3 regions of the Staphylococcus coagulans genome follow, and region 3 is predicted to be linked to each of the others. Evidence: riboswitches for the same ligand, from Rfam matches in the RefSeq annotation. Region 3 holds a riboswitch; each other region holds the start of a gene.
The links. Region 3 has a riboswitch for S-adenosylmethionine ahead of KM149_RS09580 (methionine ABC transporter ATP-binding protein). Riboswitches for the same ligand answer to the same signal wherever they lie in the genome.
Positions count from the first base shown of each region.

Region 1: it holds a riboswitch for S-adenosylmethionine, as region 3 does, so the genes downstream of both, metX (homoserine O-acetyltransferase MetX) here and KM149_RS09580 (methionine ABC transporter ATP-binding protein) in region 3, are expected to answer to the same signal.
Region 2: it holds a riboswitch for S-adenosylmethionine, as region 3 does, so the genes downstream of both, KM149_RS01600 (O-acetylhomoserine aminocarboxypropyltransferase/cysteine synthase family protein) here and KM149_RS09580 (methionine ABC transporter ATP-binding protein) in region 3, are expected to answer to the same signal.

Region 1 is NZ_CP092966.1:42,875-48,856, reverse strand. It holds gene KM149_RS00235 (DHH family phosphoesterase) at 1-1,530, opposite strand, end outside; gene KM149_RS00230 (DUF2232 domain-containing protein) at 1,539-2,459, opposite strand; gene metX (homoserine O-acetyltransferase MetX) at 2,663-3,628, opposite strand; SAM riboswitch class I at 3,713-3,811, opposite strand; gene KM149_RS00220 (AzlD domain-containing protein) at 3,862-4,191, opposite strand; gene KM149_RS00215 (AzlC family ABC transporter permease) at 4,188-4,883, opposite strand; gene KM149_RS00210 (YceI family protein) at 5,202-5,729, opposite strand; gene serS (serine--tRNA ligase) at 5,802-5,982, opposite strand, start outside.
Region 2 is NZ_CP092966.1:369,379-375,360, forward strand. It holds gene KM149_RS01585 (PTS ascorbate transporter subunit IIC) at 1-477, shown strand, start outside; gene nrdD (anaerobic ribonucleoside-triphosphate reductase) at 806-2,656, shown strand; gene nrdG (anaerobic ribonucleoside-triphosphate reductase activating protein) at 2,653-3,192, shown strand; SAM riboswitch class I at 3,388-3,486, shown strand; gene KM149_RS01600 (O-acetylhomoserine aminocarboxypropyltransferase/cysteine synthase family protein) at 3,550-4,827, shown strand; SAM riboswitch class I at 4,991-5,090, shown strand; gene KM149_RS01605 (LLM class flavin-dependent oxidoreductase) at 5,137-5,982, shown strand, end outside.
Region 3 is NZ_CP092966.1:2,016,423-2,022,404, forward strand. It holds gene KM149_RS09570 (MetQ/NlpA family ABC transporter substrate-binding protein) at 1-742, opposite strand, end outside; gene KM149_RS09575 (methionine ABC transporter permease) at 768-1,463, opposite strand; gene KM149_RS09580 (methionine ABC transporter ATP-binding protein) at 1,456-2,484, opposite strand; SAM riboswitch class I at 2,580-2,690, opposite strand; gene KM149_RS09585 (thioredoxin family protein) at 2,731-3,045, opposite strand; gene KM149_RS09590 (toprim domain-containing protein) at 3,011-3,406, opposite strand; gene gcvH (glycine cleavage system protein GcvH) at 3,485-3,865, opposite strand; gene KM149_RS09600 (arsenate reductase family protein) at 3,937-4,293, opposite strand; gene KM149_RS09605 (thioredoxin family protein) at 4,591-4,911, shown strand; gene KM149_RS09610 (nitroreductase family protein) at 5,047-5,595, opposite strand; gene aroD (type I 3-dehydroquinate dehydratase) at 5,648-5,982, opposite strand, start outside.

The DNA of each region.
Region 1 (5,982 bases), 510 kb from region 3:
GAAAGTACGTGACCCTGTACGCAATGTAAAGTTACGTGTATCGACAATAATACCTGCATACATCACTGTGGATTCGAGTCGCGTCAAACGCTGTTCTGTCGGTTGATACTCGAGTAACTCTGTAACAAGTTCTGCTGTCGAACTTGCGTAAGGTTCCATATAAATAAGTAAAGGATTGGAAATAAAGCTTTCACCACGACGATGGTGGTCAATTACGACTTTACGATTAGCTTTATTTAAAATATTTTCATCAATCACCATCTCTGGTTTATGCGTATCTACGATGACTAAAGTCGTTCTAGACGTCATCATATTCCACGCATCATCAGATGTGATAAAACGTTCTTTTAATTCTGGTTTTTCATCAATTTCATCCATCACACGGCGAAGTGTTGGATCGATGTCGGAATCATTTAACACAATATAGGCATCAAGATTATTCATCATTGCAAAGCGTGTCACACCGATTGCTGCACCGATGGCATCTAAGTCCGGGCGCTTATGACCCATTACAATCACTTTGTCGCCTTCTAATAATATATCTTTTAATGCGTGAGAAATGACGCGCGCTCTTACACGTGTCCGTTTTTCCATCGGGTCAGTCTTACCGCCATAGAAACGAACATTCCCGTTCATATTTTTAATCGCAACTTGATCTCCACCACGACCTAAAGCCAAATCTAGACCAGATTGTGACAATTCTCCAAGGTCAATTAAATTTTCAGAGCCTTCCCCAATACCAATACTGAGTGTCAATTGTGCGCGATAACCCACACTTTTTTCACGAAGCTGGCTCAAAATATCAAATTTCGTATCTTCAATGTCTCGTAAAATACGACGATTCATATAGGCAATAAATTGATCGGAACTGTATCTTTTGAAAAAGACATCGTGTTCCTGTGCCCATCGACTAATCACACGAGTGACCATAGAGTTGATTTCTGAACGTTGTGTATCATTCATATTTTGCGTTAACTCATCATAGTTATCCAAAAACAACGTTGCAATAATTGGCTGTTGATCATCGTAAGCTTGTTGTATTTCAGCTTCTTCAGTTGAATCCAAGAAATACAAAATCCCTTCATCTTCTGAATACTTCACGCGATAATGGTATGCGCCATCTTGCATCTCTATCTCTTTTGCTTTTTCAAGCTGTTTTAAAATATTAGGATAGATTTCATTAATGGGATCCGAAATCACATTGCGATCAAAACGTTCGGTCATAAAAGGGTTGACCCATTCTATCCGATCATTTTCATCCAATACGATTAACCCCATAGGCATCGTTTTGGCAGCTCTATCACTTGCGAGCGACACCTTTCCACTCAAATCATCTAAATAACGATCAAAGCGGCGATACAGCCGTCTAAAAATGAACAAACTGACGATGAGCATCACAAAAACAATGATAGCAGCTATAAAAGCCAAAAAGCGATTAAAGAAAAAGGACACACCTACAATAATCAATGCTGTCATCGTAATTACAAGGAACGGAACAATCAGTGCTTTCTTCATTGAATGACGGTTCATCTTGTTTGTCACCTCTTATCGTTTTTAATCATACTTTTTAAATTTAAACCAAGATCTAATAAACCAATCAAACGTGTCATTGGATAAAAAATAATACCTAACACAATAAAGATGACAGACACAGCAACTGGCATTCGTTTTATTGTCGTAAAGTAATGTATAAAACTTAAACCTTGAATGACTAATAAGAAACCTAATACAATTTGAAAATTAATACCGATACTATTGATTGTTGTGGCAGGTTCTGTTGTCACACTGACCAACAACGCAATGGCGTAAATAATAAATAAAGAACGTTTCATTTGCCATAAATATAATGGACGAAAAACAGGCGTTGCAATTTTAAATTTACGTAAGATTGGAAAGATAATCATCAACGTAACGATCAAATAAATTGCAATCGTAACAACAATCATAGCTGGCAATTGAACTGCCAACTGATGTACAGAGTTATTTAAAACCTCTCTTGCCTGTTGATCTAAATTTTGCATCTCAATCATTTGATTAACGATTTTTTGATAAGGTTCTAATAACACTTGTGCATAAGGTAATTGTTTTAAACCTTGCAAAATCATGATAGCTCCGATTGTAATGATGCTCGTCACAAGTGTTGCGACATACAAAATATGTTCTTTTGAGGCACGTTGTTTAAGCAATTGTGCAATCACTGCACTCAATGCTAATAGAATGATCATAAAGGTCATTACAAACAAGTCACCTGTTAATGTTGAGACTAATATCGTAATTAAAGTAGCCAATCCAAAAGAATGGATGGAACGGTACCATAATATGATTCCTGGTAAGGTTGCAAAACATGCGATAATCACGACTGACCATGGCATAAAATGCAATACTAAAGCCACCGCTAATAAGGCTATTGTGCCGATTAGGGTTTCTTTAGGCTTAATTTTAGAAAACAAAGACGCCACTTCCAAACTAATTTATTCTATAACTTCTATTTTACAAGCTTTGTAATATGAATACAATTTGTGTTGATGAGATGACAAAGCTTTACATCCCCCTCAAACGCAAAGAAAAGCTATATTTTAGCTATTATCCCTAAAATACAGCTTATTGTCTAGTATTTCTAGTTTACGCAATTATAACAAATAGATAACATTATCGTCTAAAGTTAGCGTCGAAAGCGCGAAACTTTTAAGAAATGATATAAATAGGGCGCCCAGTCATTAAAATTAAGCAAAAAGCCATCATGACCAACATTATCAGGCACAAAAAAATGACGATGGTATTTAAAGTGCTTACCAAGTGCAGCAACTTGATCATCGGGGTACAACAAATCATCGGTAAAACCAAGTGTCAGCACTTTTGTATTCAATGATTGATACTCCTTGTCCACATTTTCTCTTCCTCTATAAATATCATGGCTATCCAAGACGTCGAGCAATGTTAAATAACACTGTAAGTCAAATTGTTCTTTAAATTTATCACCTTGATATTTTTGATATGTGACAACTTCGTCAGGAGTAAAACGGGCTTCATAACTTTTAGATGAACGATACGTCAAGAAACCGAGTTGACGCGCAATACTTAACCCTTCTTTACCTGCTAAATGGATGGCTTGTCTCGCAATTTCATTAAATGCACGGCTATACGAAGATGTCTTTGCAGTCGCCGCAAGAATCACTGCTTTTTCCACTTCAAATTTATGACGATAGAGGAGCTCTAGTGCTTGCATACCGCCTAAAGAACCGCCTATGAGTACATTGATCTTACGGAAACCTAAAGCTTCAATTCCTTTTTCAAGCGCACGGGCAATATCGCGCATTGTAAGGTGCTGAGGAAAATTTTGATCTGTAACACGTGAGCTAGAACCGAATGGACTACCAATAACATTAAAAGTAAGAAACTGATAATCATGAAGCGGCATGTAACCACCGTCAATAATCTCACGCCACCACCCTGGATTTTCCTCTGTTCCGTATGTTAAATGATTGCCTGTCAACGCATGACAAACAAGTACTAAAGGTTGACCTGGGTAGCCTACATATTCATATTGAAGCTTTAAATTTTCAATTTTTTCTCCAGATTCAGTCGTAAAAGCGCCTAACTCTAATGTGTCAACTCGATAATTCATCATTTTAGTATGCCCTCCCTCTAAAATTCAAAAAAAGGTTGTATTTCCGCAATAACGGTAATACAACCTTTGTAAGCCTATCTAGTTAACTTATCATCCGCAATGGTTGGTTGTAGCACCGTACTTATCAATAAGTGGTTGCTGAAGCGTCACAGGGCCAAATCCCTCAGCTTCTCTTAATAAGTATAATTTTGTTTTTTATCATACCTCATTCATTATCGACATGCAAACGATTATTAGAATAATCCGGCTATTCTTAATAATGCGACACTTATCATGCCTACAATAACTGTTATTGTTAAACTTCTGAGCCAAAAAGCACTAATGACAGTGGGAATAAGGGCTAAGGCAAAGTTCCAGTTTAATGTATAACCCATCACACCTTTATGTTGCTGGATTAAACCATCCATGACTAAAGCTGTGAAAAGTGTGATTGGAATGAAAGTGAGCCATTTTAAAACTTTATCAGAAAGCTGTACACGAGAAATCATCAAAAGTGGTGTAATACGTAAAAGTAAAGTGACAATTCCCGAACCTATAATCGCCAATAAGATATAAAGCGTCATCGGTCAATCACCATCCCTATTGCCGCAGTGATCGTAGACGCGAATAAAATTGCTAAATAGGAAGACATGACCATACTTAGCGATAGCATCATAACAATGACAATAAGCATCAATAACAAATAAGTACGCATCTTTGACTTGGTGATACCTTCAAATTGTGCAATCGTTAAAAATACAAACATCGCTATAATGGCATAATCTAAACCAAATGCATCTGGATTTTTAAAAAAGTTTCCAAGTAACGCCCCTAAAATAGAGACAAAAATCCAAAATAAGTAGGCTGTTAAATTTAGTCCATACATCCAATTGCGCGTTATGGTAAGATCTTTTGAATGAGGCGTAATGGCCACAGCAAAAGTCTCATCAGTGAGTAGCGCGCCTACCCCCACTCTATGAAGTAAGCTTTCCTGCTTAAAATTATTTGCTAATGTCATACTCAATAGGAACATGCGACTATTTACGATTAACGTTGTCAGTACAATAATCCAAACTGGTGTATGAACAACCATTAAAGCGACAATAATAAACTGAGCAGCTCCGGCATAAACAAGCATCGATAACATTACGATTTCGAGTAAACCAAAACCAGAAGCAACACCGACCACACCAAAGGAAAATCCTATCCCTGCATAGCCTAACAAAGTTGGAATACATTCTTGTACGCCTTGCTTAAAAGTTGTATGCGACACCATGACACATCCCTTCTAAAAAAATTAATCTTATTATAATACAAGATTATCAAATTCTCTATTAGGTTAGTCTAACGTCATAGTGTCCGAAGTCTAACGATTGTATTAAAAAGGCTTAACAAAGGTGCTTAAAAAAATAAAATTTTCAGACTTTTTAACTGTTGTAAAAGTAGTTATAATATCATTTTATCTATTTACATGCTCAAAAATAGAGCGAGACAGAAACCATTTTGATTTCGTTGTCCCGCTCTAGCAAATATAAAGACGTATATCTTAAACGCTAACTCTAATTTTATATCATTAATAAAACGATAATCTTAATTATTCTTCTACAACTGTTTCAAGGTTAAGTTCGATTTTAACATTTTTACCTATAAAGACACCGCCTGTTTCTAAAGGTGCATTATAAGTAAGGCCGTAGTCTTCGCGGTTAAGTTCACCTTTTAACGTAAACCCAGCATTTGTATCGCCACTTAGAGGGTTTTTACCTGAACCATTGACATAAAGCTCAAATTCCTCATTTTGAGTATGGCCTTTAAACGTCACTTCAACTTGTGCTTTGTAGTGATCTCCCGCTGGCTCAATCGTTTTTGTTGTAAACTTAATTTCTGGGTATTGTTTTGCATCAAAAAAGTCTTCGCTTTGCAAATGGTCATCTCGATCTCTTACATACGTATCGATAGAGTTCACTTGAATTGTTCCTTTTGCTTGTAAAGATGTCGGCTCGTCTAAATCGCCTTCAATCTCAAATTGATAGTCATGAAATTGACCTTTCAATGTATTAACCATCATATGTTGAATTGCAAATCCCACGTGACTATGTGCTGGATCAACTTTAAAATGTGCCATTAAAATACCTCCTTAAAAAATACGCATCTCTAGAATATTTACCCTAAAGATGCGTATTCAATCATGTTATATTTACTTTGGCTCAATCACAGTTTGACCGCCCATGAATGGCACTAACGCTTCTGGTACAGTAATCGTACCGTCTTCATTTTGGTAGTTTTCAACAATAGCCGCAAATGTACGACCTACTGCTAGACCAGAACCGTTCAATGTATGAACATATTCAGGTTTTGCATCTTTATCACGTTTAAAA
Region 2 (5,982 bases), 840 kb from region 3:
GGTATCTCTGAAAAATTAGTTCCACATTCTAAGCCAGCGTTAGATTGCCCAATCGTCTTTCCGTATGCGCAAAATGCGGTATTAATTGGCTTTTTTGTTAGCTTTTTAACCGGGGTTTTAGGGATGTTTGTCATGTTTCTCATCGGTGGAGTGGTCATATTACCTGGCGTTGTTCCGCATTTCTTTTTGGGAGCAACTTCTGGGGTGTTTGGTAACGCGCGGGGCGGTGTTAAAGGTGCAGTTGCGGGCTCAATGGTGAATGGAATACTCATTACTTTTCTACCGCTACTTTTTTTACCGTTCTTAGGAGATCTTGGTTTAGCGTCGACAACTTTCTCAGATACAGACTTTTTAGTTGTTGGTATTGTTTTTGGTAATATTGTTAAATACTTGGGAGTTATTGGATTAACTATTGCAATAATTGCTATTGGTGCTATTGCGATGTTTTTCCAAAAACGTAAATCGGTTCATGAATGATAAATTCAACGTTAAGAAAACAATAAGATAGAAAAATAGTGATTCATCAAAAGTCGCATAAATTGTTTTAACCTCCGTACTAAAATCATTACGGAGGTTAAATTTCGTCTTTTCATACCGAGCTTTTGAAATAGCAGTTGGACTAGTAACTTGGGATCAGTTAAGCCCTTTGAAATATAATTTCCAATCCAATCTAACGCAATATTTTGTTCACATAATGTTTGAAAAGAAATGACAAATTCGTAAATCCGTCAGTTATCATTTGAAAAGCACTATATATGGTGTTTATGATTATTTATAGATACTATATATAGAAAAGAGTGATATTTTGACACAACTGGAAAAAGAACTTACTGGTTTAATGACAAAAGATCCTACAATAGTAAATGAAAATGCAAACAAGGATAGTGAAACGTTTTCAACAATGCGTGATTTGACTGCAGGGGTAGTCTCAAAATCGTACGCTTTAGATTATTTATTGCCAAAACACGTGGCAGAGGCACATCGAAAAGGGGAAATACACTTTCATGATTTAGATTATCATCCATTTCAGCCATTAACAAATTGTTGTTTAATCGATGCTAAAGGGATGTTGGCGCAAGGCTTTCAAATTGGCAATGCGCAAGTCACATCTCCTAAATCGATACAAACAGCAGCCGCACAACTCGTTCAAATTATTGCGAATGTATCGAGCAGTCAATACGGGGGTTGCACGATTGATCGAGTTGACGAATTATTAAGTACATATGCGAAATATAACGAACAAAAACATCGTGATATTGCGCAGCAATTTGTAGACGAAGCGCATATTGAAACTTATGTCGATCAACGTGTGACACAAGATATTAGTGATGCGATTGAAAGTCTAGAATATGAAATTAATACATTATATACATCTAATGGACAGACACCTTTTGTGACTTTAGGCTTTGGTCTTGGTACGGATGAACTTAGTCGCAAAGTCCAAACAGCAATTTTAAAAACACGAATTAAAGGGTTAGGTAAAGATCGAATTACAGCCATTTTCCCAAAACTTGTCTTTTCAATTAAAAAAGGAACGAATTTGGCACCGTCAGATCCAAACTATGACATTAAACAATTGGCTTTAAAATGTTCTATGAAACGCATGTATCCAGATATTTTAAATTACGACAAAACTGTAGAGTTGCTTGGTGATTTTAAAGCACCTATGGGTTGCCGCTCATTTTTACCGGCTTGGCAAAATGAGAATGGTGAATATGAAAATAGTGGTCGTTGTAATTTAGGTGTTGTCACTTTAAATGTGCCACGCATTGCGATTGAATCAGAAGGCGACATTGAACGTTTTTGGATTTTATTTGATGAACGGATGCAAGTGCTACACGATGCATTGGCTTATCGTATTGAACGTGTGAAAGAAGCGGTGCCAAACAATGCGCCAATTTTATACAAACGCGGGGCTTTTAAATACCGTCTTGATGAAAACGATTCGGTGGACGCTTTATTTAATAAGCAACGTGCGACTGTCTCTATGGGGTACATTGGACTTTATGAAGCAGCGACAGTGTTCTTTGGGCCTAATTGGGAAACTAACGCAGATGCGAAAGCTTTTACACTTGAAATTTTAAAAAAGATGCAAGCTTATCAATATAGTTGGACTGAAGCGCATGACATTTGGTTTAGTATTTATAGCACACCAAGTGAGTCTTTGACAGATCGATTTTGCCGTTTAGACTATGAGGCGTTTGGCTCGATTCCTGATATTACAGATAAAGGTTATTATCAAAACTCGTTTCATTACGATGTACGAAAAGACGTGACACCGTTCGAAAAATTAGATTTTGAAAAAGATTATCCTCATTTTGCAAGCGGTGGTTATATTCATTATTGTGAGTACCCTAAATTAGACCATAATGTGAAAGCGCTTGAAGCGGTGTGGGATTATTCATACGATCGTGTGAGCTATTTAGGTACAAATATCCCAATCGATCGTTGTTATGACTGTGGTTTCGAAGGAGACTTTGAAACAACTGAAAAAGGTTATAGTTGCCCACATTGCGGAAACCATAATCCTGAAACGGTCGATGTTGTTAAACGGACATGCGGTTATTTAGGTAATCCTGTGCAACGGCCAATGATTGAAGGGCGTCATAAAGAAATGTGCGCACGTGTGAAACATATGAAAGCGAATCCCTCATGATTGCACAAAAAATAAAAAAGGGTGCAGGTTATATCGCTAAAATCGAATACCAAAGCTTCGTCGATGGAGAAGGTGTACGTTGCAGTGTCTATGTTTCAGGTTGCCCATTTTTATGCGAAGGTTGTTACAATGTGGCAGCTCAAAATTTTCGATATGGTGAACGGGCAACGGAAACATTGATATCGGAAGTGTTAGATGCGTGTGCACCGGAATATATTTCAGGATTAAGCATTTTAGGGGGCGAACCTTTTTGTAATTTAGATATTGTTATCCCATTAGTACATGCTTTTCGAGAACGCTACGGTAGCCGGAAATCAATTTGGGTTTGGACAGGCTTTTTATTTGAGTATTTATGGTTTGCGAATGATGAACGGACTGCGTTATTAAAACAAGTTGATGTCATTGTAGACGGCATGTTCATTCAAAAATTATATCAACCTAATTTGCCCTATAAAGGGTCATTAAATCAACGTGTCATTGATGTCCAACAGTTTATTAAAACCGAAATGATCAGCCAGTCGATTTACATTGAATAAACAGGCTACGTGTTGATACGAACAGACATTTTTCAAATTTTTTCAATTTGTAAGAAAATTCGGATTTGTGTATTGACATCGTTAAGGATGTTAGATAGACTTGTGGTATCATTAAAAGCCAATAAAACACCCGCACGGTTATTGTATTGGCCGTTCTATTTGCACGATACATCTTGCATTTTAACAATTGAATCATACTTATCAAGATTGGTGGAGGGACAGGCCCTTTGAAACCAGGCAACCTATTCAGTTAGGTGCTAATTCCTGCAGGTGATTTAACCTGAGAGATAAGTCTTCTAGTAAAAGTCTATCTTTATCAGGTAGGCTTTTATTTTTTATTATTAGGGGGAATGTCAAATGACAAGTGATTTTAAATTTGAAACTTTGCAATTGCACTCAGGACAAGAAGTCGACGAAAGTAGCCATTCACGTGCTTTACCGATTTATCAAACGACATCTTTTACTTTTGATGATACGGCACATGCGGCGAATTTATTCGGCTTAGATGAACTTGGGAATATTTACACACGACTGATGAATCCTACCACACACGTGCTTGAAACACGTGTGGCTGAACTTGAAGGGGGTGTGGCTGGTGTAGCAGTTGCTTCAGGTATGGCAGCCATCACGTATGCGATTCAAGCTGTAGCACAGAAGGGTGATCATATTGTAGCAAGTTCCACATTATATGGCGGAACACATACGCTTTTCACACATACGTTACCTAAATATGGGATTGATGTCACATTAGTAGATACGAAAGATGTCAGTAGTATAGAAAATGCGATTCAAGACAATACGAAGGCATTATTTGTAGAAACCATTGGGAACCCAGAAGGCAATGTTGAGGATTTCGATGCACTTGCAGCGATTACAAAAGCTCAAGGTATACCGCTTATTGTTGATAATACATTTGCAACGCCTTATCTTTTACGTCCAATTGAATATGGCGCGAACATTGTTGTTCATTCTGCGACCAAATTTATTGGTGGGCACGGAACATCAATGGGTGGTGTTATTGTTGATGCAGGTAACTTTAATTGGGATAATGGCAAGTTTCCAGGATTAAGTGAACCCGATCCGTCTTATCACGGCTTAGTGTTCAGTGAAAAATTTGGAGAAGCCGCACTTGCTTTTAAAATTCGTACAACAATTTTAAGAGATACAGGGGCAGCGATTTCACCATTCAATGCATTTTTACTAACGCAAGGCTTAGAGACACTTTCATTACGATTAGAACGTCATGTGGAAAATGCTGAAAAAGTTGCACAATATCTTGAAAAGCATGATAAAGTCGCATGGGTTAAATATGCTGGTTTACCTACGAGTGAATATTACGCGTTAAAAGAGAAGTATTTACCAAAAGGTGCAAGTTCCATCTTTACCTTTGGTGTTAAAGGTGGATACGAAGCAGGTAAAAAGTTTATTGAAGGCTTAGAATTATTTTCTTTATTAGCGAATGTAGGAGATGCAAAGTCACTTGTCATTCACCCCGCATCCACGACACATCAACAATTGACGGAAGCAGAACAAACAGCAGCAGGTATTGCCCCGGAGACGATTCGTCTTTCGATAGGACTTGAGCATATCGATGATATTATCGCAGATTTGGAAAAAGGCTTTGCCAAAATTTAACTTTTAAGCGTCGCACAAAATGAAAATAAATGGAAATTCATGATCTGGTAGATTGACATGAGCGCTTTTAAAGCGTAAGCCGCCATGTGAAGGAAGTGATTATTCTACCGGTCAGTGTTTTACCTTTCACTTATTAAAAAGTACCCCATGAGTGTACATCATCGTCTTATCAAGAGAGATGGAGGGACTGGCCCGATGAAATCTCGGCAACAGGATTAATTCACTGTGCCAATTCCAGTAGCACAATTGCTAGAAGATAAGTCAACTACAGCTATGCCTTATCTTCCTATTTCTTAGGAGGTAATGTTCATGACACGAAAACAAATTCATTTTAACGGATTCGTCCAAAACTCTCCCTCTCCCCATGCTTCAGGTTTATGGAAACATCCAAAAGATAAAGGAGCGACACACCACAATTTAAAATATTGGACGGATATTGCTCAAACTTTAGAACGTGGTTTATTTGATGGTATTTTTATTGCTGATGTGTTGGGCACTTATAGTGTTTACAACCAATCTCATGACGCCGCAGTGAAACACGCAGTTCAACTCCCCGCACATGATCCTATTCCGCTCGTTTCTGCCATTGCAGCGGTAACTGAGCATATTGGTATTGCACCTACTGTCTCTACTACCTATGCCCAGCCATATAAGTTGGCACGTCAATTATCTACACTTGATCATCTGACAAATGGCCGATTAGGTTGGAATGTTGTGACGTCTTATTTAGAAAGCGAAGCAGTGAACTTAGGCTTAAAAGAACGCTTGCCTAAAGCATTACGTTACAACCGTGCTGACGAATTTTTGCAAGTGAGCTATCAGCTGTGGGAAGACAGTTGGGAGGACGATGCAGTTGTTAAAGCGCGTGAGACAGATACGTATGCTGATCCTTCTAAAGTTCATGCGATTCATCATAAAGGTACATTTTTCGATATACCCGGCCCGCATCTTGTAGAGCCTTCCCCTCAAAGAACGCCTGTTTTATTTCAAGCAGGTGCTTCCGAAAAAGGCAAAATATTTGCTGCAAAGCATGCAGAGGCTGTGTTTACAAAACACACCTCTATTGAATCGTTACGGGCATATGTCACAGACATTCGGACAAGAGCACAACAATTTGGCCGTGATGGAGAAGATATACTTGTTTTTCCAATGGTT
Region 3 (5,982 bases):
AAGCTTTAATTTTCTTGTCGTCCTTATGCCCTTCTTTAACAGCAATTAAGTTTGCATATGGGTTATTATTTCCTTTTTCAACTGCAATAGAATCTTTTTGTGGATTTAATTTTTGCTCGATTGCAAAGTTTGAATTGATGATGACCGCATCACCTTCACCATTTTGATATGTTTTAGGTAAGAATTCTGCAGATTGTTTACTGTTGAATTTAATGTCTTTCTTATTTTCAGTAATATCATCAAATGTTGCGTCTTGGATTTTTACACCCTTTTTAATCTTAATTAAACCTTCATCAACGAAGAATTTTAAGAAACGACCTTGTTCAGCTGGGTTGTTAGAAACGAAAATTTCTGCTCCTTTTGGTAAATCTTTTAAGCTTTTATATTTTTTTGAATAAACCGCCATAGGTTCTAAATGAACATTACCAGCAGATTCGATTTTATAACCTTTGTCTTTTTTCTCAGTATCTAAATAAGGTGTGTGTTGGAAAAAGTTTGCATCTAATTCGCCAGCATCTAACAACTTGTTCGGTGTTGTATAATCGTTAATTGTTTTAATTTCCAAATCATAACCTTTATCTTTTAATAATGGCTTTGCTTCTTCTAAGATCTCAGCGTGTGGCGCAGGTGAAGCACCAACAACAATCTTTTTGTCTTCTTTTTTACTATCAGAACCATTTCCACATGCGGCTAAAGCAACTGCAACAACAAGAACAACAATAATCGATAAAAATCTTTTCATTAAAACAGTCTCCTCTTCACTATTATTAGCGTTTATCTATTTTATTCGTTATCCAATCCCCTAAGAATTGAATAATAAATACCAAAATTAATATTAAAATGGTTGAAACTAAAATAACGTCGTTTTGATTTCGCGTAAATCCAGTTAAGTATGCCAAGTTACCTAAACCACCAGCACCGATAACACCTGCCACTGCAGTAGATCCTACTAAAGCAATCGCCGTTACAGTAATACCTGAAATTAAGGCTGGTAGTGATTCTGGTATTAATACTTTTAATACGATTGTCCAAGTTGTCGCTCCCATTGATTTCGCCGCTTCAATAACGCCTTTATCAATCTCTTTAAGCGCAATTTCTACGAGTCGACCGTAGAAAGGAGATGCCCCAATGATTAAAGCAGGTAAAGCACCCGTTGGACCACTGATTGTACCTAATAGTAAACTTGTAAATGGAATTAACAATAAAATCAAAATGATAAATGGTATCGCTCTAAATAAATTCACAATGAAAGAAACAATACTATAAAATATACGTCCTGCTTTAGATTTACTTTTAGATGTTAAAAACAGAATCACACCTAAAATGAGCCCAAAAATAAATGAGAATGCTGTTGAGATGATTGTCATGTATAGCGTTTCATATGTCGCTACCCAAACATCCGGCCAACGTACATTCGGCATCGTTATCATCTCTTGAAGTATTTCGCTAAAACTCTTACCCATGACTGACCACCTCTACATCGATATTTTGTGACTCTAAGTCCGCTTGTACTTCATCAAAATTTGTTTTTGAGACATCTTGAATGTGAACGAGTAAATAGCCTATAGTTCCCGTTTTTGATTGTTTAATATTACCCTCTAAAATATTGGCTGAAAGATGATATTCTTGCGATAGATGAGACAATATCGGACGTGTTGTATTATCGCCAGAAAAAGTCAATTTAATCAAAACATCATCTTTTGCTAGAGGAAATGTCGCTACAAGCTCATCACTTTCATCACTCGGTTTCAAGTCTTCTTGAACAAAGCGGCGTGTCACTGCGTGCTGTGGATTTTCAAAAATATCAGAAACTTTACCTTGCTCAATGACACGACCATTTTCCATTACAGATACTTCATCACAAATCCGACGAATAACGTGCATCTCATGTGTAATAATAATAATCGTTAAATTCTTTTCCTTTTTAAGTTGTAAAAGCAAGTCTAATATTTCATCTGTCGTTTGAGGGTCAAGTGCACTTGTTGCTTCGTCACATAATAATACTTCTGGATCATTGGCAAGTGCGCGCGCAATGCCGACACGTTGTTTTTGACCACCTGATAATTCAGAAGGGTACGCATGCTCTCTCCCTTTTAAACCAACACGTTCAACGAGCTCTAATGCTATCTGCTTTGCTTCACTTTTTGCAACTCCTGAAATTTCTAGTGGGAAAATAATATTATCCATTACCGTTCTTGACCACAATAAATTAAAGTGTTGGAAAATCATACTGACTTTTTGTCGTTTTTTGCGTAAATCTGCTTTACTTAACTGTCCTATGTTATCCCCGCCGATAATCACATCGCCTGATGTAGGTGTTTCTAGATAATTAAATAATCGTATTAAAGTACTTTTACCAGCACCAGAAAATCCGATAATACCATAGATTGAACCCTTCTCTATCTTTAGGTCAACATGATCTACAGCTGTTACAGATTTTGATTTACTTTCGTACTTTTTAACGATGTTTTTAAGCTCAATCATACTGTTCCTCCTTGTGTTTCCCCTCTTATCTGCAAAATAAAAAATGCTTTCTCTTTTAAAAAATGAAAGAGAAAGCATTAACACAAATCGCTTTTCTCTCATCTTCAAAAGTAAAATTTTTACTTTATGTGAATTGGCACCATTTCTATATACTAGACGGTTGCCGGGCTTCATAGGGCACATCCCTCCACCACTCCGGATAAGAGTTTTCTGACTATTTAATTGATATTAATCTTATCATTGTAATCAACATGCGTCAATTACTTTTTTTATTTTTTCTAACAAGTACGGTACAGACTGAAAAGCATATAACCTTTCTACTTCTTGATCATAATGCATGATCATTAACACAGGCACAGACTGTATTTCATTTGCTTGGCTCCAATCTGGATGAAAATTTAAATCTATTTTCACAATAGGTAATTGTGTCATCTCATTTGCAATATCTAACATTCTTTCAGACATTTTACATGTCCCACACATCGGTGTATAACCAAATATGAGATGAACGTTTTCATCTTTATTTCTATATATATTGTTCAATTGCTCTGAAACACTCATGATATGAATACTTCCCTTTAACATAAAAATCTTTTTTTACTTTAAATCCAAAATGTTGTAATACATTAGAGAGGTAATCGCGTGGACAACGTGCCACTTCACTATAATTCGTATCGATGAAAATATCGATGCGCTCACTCAAATAAGTTGTAAACCATTTGCGGATTTTTCGACCTTCCGCATCTGAATCTACCAAAATGTAGACCTGTCTATCATACAAATATTCAATCATATTGTCTAATTTTTCAATTCCCATCGTTCCATGTGTACATATAATTTCGACAGGTTCTAACAACACCTCTTGAACACGTTTTTTATCAGATTTACCTTCTACAACAATAACCTTATTGATCATCGCCATGGTCTTCACCTTCTAAAAAATATTTGAGTACAAAAAACTCCTTGATAATCAGATTACCGAGGAGTCTTTATGCGGGCATTATTCACCAATCATTTGTTCATAATCAGCTGCACTTAATAATGCATCTAATTGGCTTTCATCGCTTAATTCAACTTTTACCATCCAAGCTTTTTCATAAGGTGATTCGTTAACCGCTTCAGGTTCGTCTTCTAAACCTTCATTCACTTCGATGACTTTTCCTGATACAGGAGAATACAATTCAGAAACAGTTTTAACTGATTCCACACTTCCGAAAGTTTCACCTTCAGTAAGTTCATCTTCTGCTTCTGGAAGCTCTACAAAGACAATATCACCTAATTCGCTTTGCGCAAAATCTGTAATTCCAATTGTCGCTGTTTGACCTTCAACTTTTACCCATTCGTGTTCTTTAGAATATTTTAATTCGCTTGGCACTGCCACGTTAATCCCCTCCTATAATGTTTACAATTACAATTTTATCATGACATATTGGAACGGTTCTATCAACTATTTTATGATAGCCAAGTATTGCGATAGACCTCTTCATTAAAGCCGACTGTCACTTTATCACCTAAGATTGCTAATGGTCGCTTTACTAACATGCCATCAGAAGCAAGTAAACTTATTTTTTCGTCTTCATTCATATTTTCTAGTTTGTCTTTAAGATTTAACGCTCTGTATTTTGCGCCATGTGTATTAAAGAACTTTTTAATATCCAAGCCTGATTTTTCTATAATTTGACGAAACTCTTTTTCTGTCGGTGTGTGCTGTACAATATCGATAGGCTCATAGCTCACCCCATGATCAGATAAAAATTTCGCTGCTTTTTTACATGTTGTACAATTTGGATAATGATAAAATTTGATCATGCCTTTGACCTCCTTATTCCAATTAATTTTAATATATCAAATTATTAATTAAAATGCTTGTTTTTTTCAAAAAAATCATTGCCATATTGTTTTATATTGAATATATAGATGGGCGGAATATCGAATGGTTTCACAAGACGCCATCTGCTTCCATTGCTTTATGCTCTATATCAAAAATGTTAAATATTAGGAGATGCACGACCTTAGCCTTTGTTTATCAATGAATCACATAGATGACTTCATCTATGAAATCCGTTATAATGTCGTTACGTAATAGATATAAAGGAGATGTTTTAGATGCAACGCATTACTAACATGGAATCATTCAATCAAATCATCCAAAGCGAACAACCTGTTATTATTAAATTTGAAGCTGGTTGGTGTCCAGACTGTAAAGCGATGGATATGTGGATTGATCCAATTATTGAAAAATACAATCAATATGATTGGTATTCTGTTGATCGTGATGAGCTTGATCAAGCAGTGGAAGAATACGAGGTTATGGGTATTCCAAGTATTTTAATCTTTAAAGATGGCCAAAAATTACACCACTTACACTCTGCTAATGCAAAATCACCTGAACAAGTTGAAAACTATTTAGCTGAAAGCTTAGGCTAATCATTTGAGGGGCTAGGACGAGATGATGTCCTAGCCCCTCTATTTATCTATGCACACAAATATGTTATCCCTTATCTACTTAGAGTTGCGTTTAATAGAACGCTTTCGGTGATCCAATCCAAACAACGTTTTGGACTAAATATACTCTGTTAATATTCCTCTATTTTTGCGTTCTACTTTTGGAAAATCTGCCTCATCTTTTAAATCTGTTAAATAAATAAATCCAACAAGTTTTTCATCTGGTGCCACGCCAAAGATGGTTCTGATTTTGGGTTTAAAAATATAATCCGGTGTTTTCCAACATGTTCCGATGCCTTTTTCATACAATAACAACAATAGATTTTGTGCGAAAGCGCCAATAGCTAAATAGTTCTCATTTTCTTCTCTCTGTCTCGCATCACATGTCATAATGAGCGCTAAAAATCCTCCCAAATTTGTAACGGCCTCATAATGACTTTCTTGCTTCTCTTTATCTTTTGGGAATGCATATCTTGATATTTCTCGGCTCATTTCGCCTAATTTATTTTTAGGCACGTAGACAACGCGCCACGGTTCGCGCATACCATGATTAGGTGCGTCAGCCGCTTCTAATATTGCTTCTTTCAACGCAGATTCATCAATATACATATCCCTTTTGAACTTCTTAATACTTCTTCTTGAACTAATTGCTTCACGAAGCTCCATCTCTATCTACCCCTTAAAATGATAATCATTATCAATTATAAACGAGAGTCTTTTAACTTTCAAATAAACTGTGCAATGGAAGTACTTCTGCTAATTGTTTAACATGAAGTTGGCCGGGAGCTACCCCTTCTTCCAATGCACCGTATGAAAGTGCCCCACCAAAAGTGTTTTGGGCAGTTCGTGAAATCAAACCTAATTGCGACATTGAAATCCCTGTTACCCACTGTTGTAAGGCGTCGCTCGATTCAGAAAGGGCTTGTAATAGCACTAACACATCTTGTGTCGTTCTCGGCATAACTGCAATTTTTAAATGATTGGCTCCTAGTTGAGACATGTGATAGTAGGTTTTTTTCAACACTTCTATCGGCGGTGTTTCTTCAAAATTAT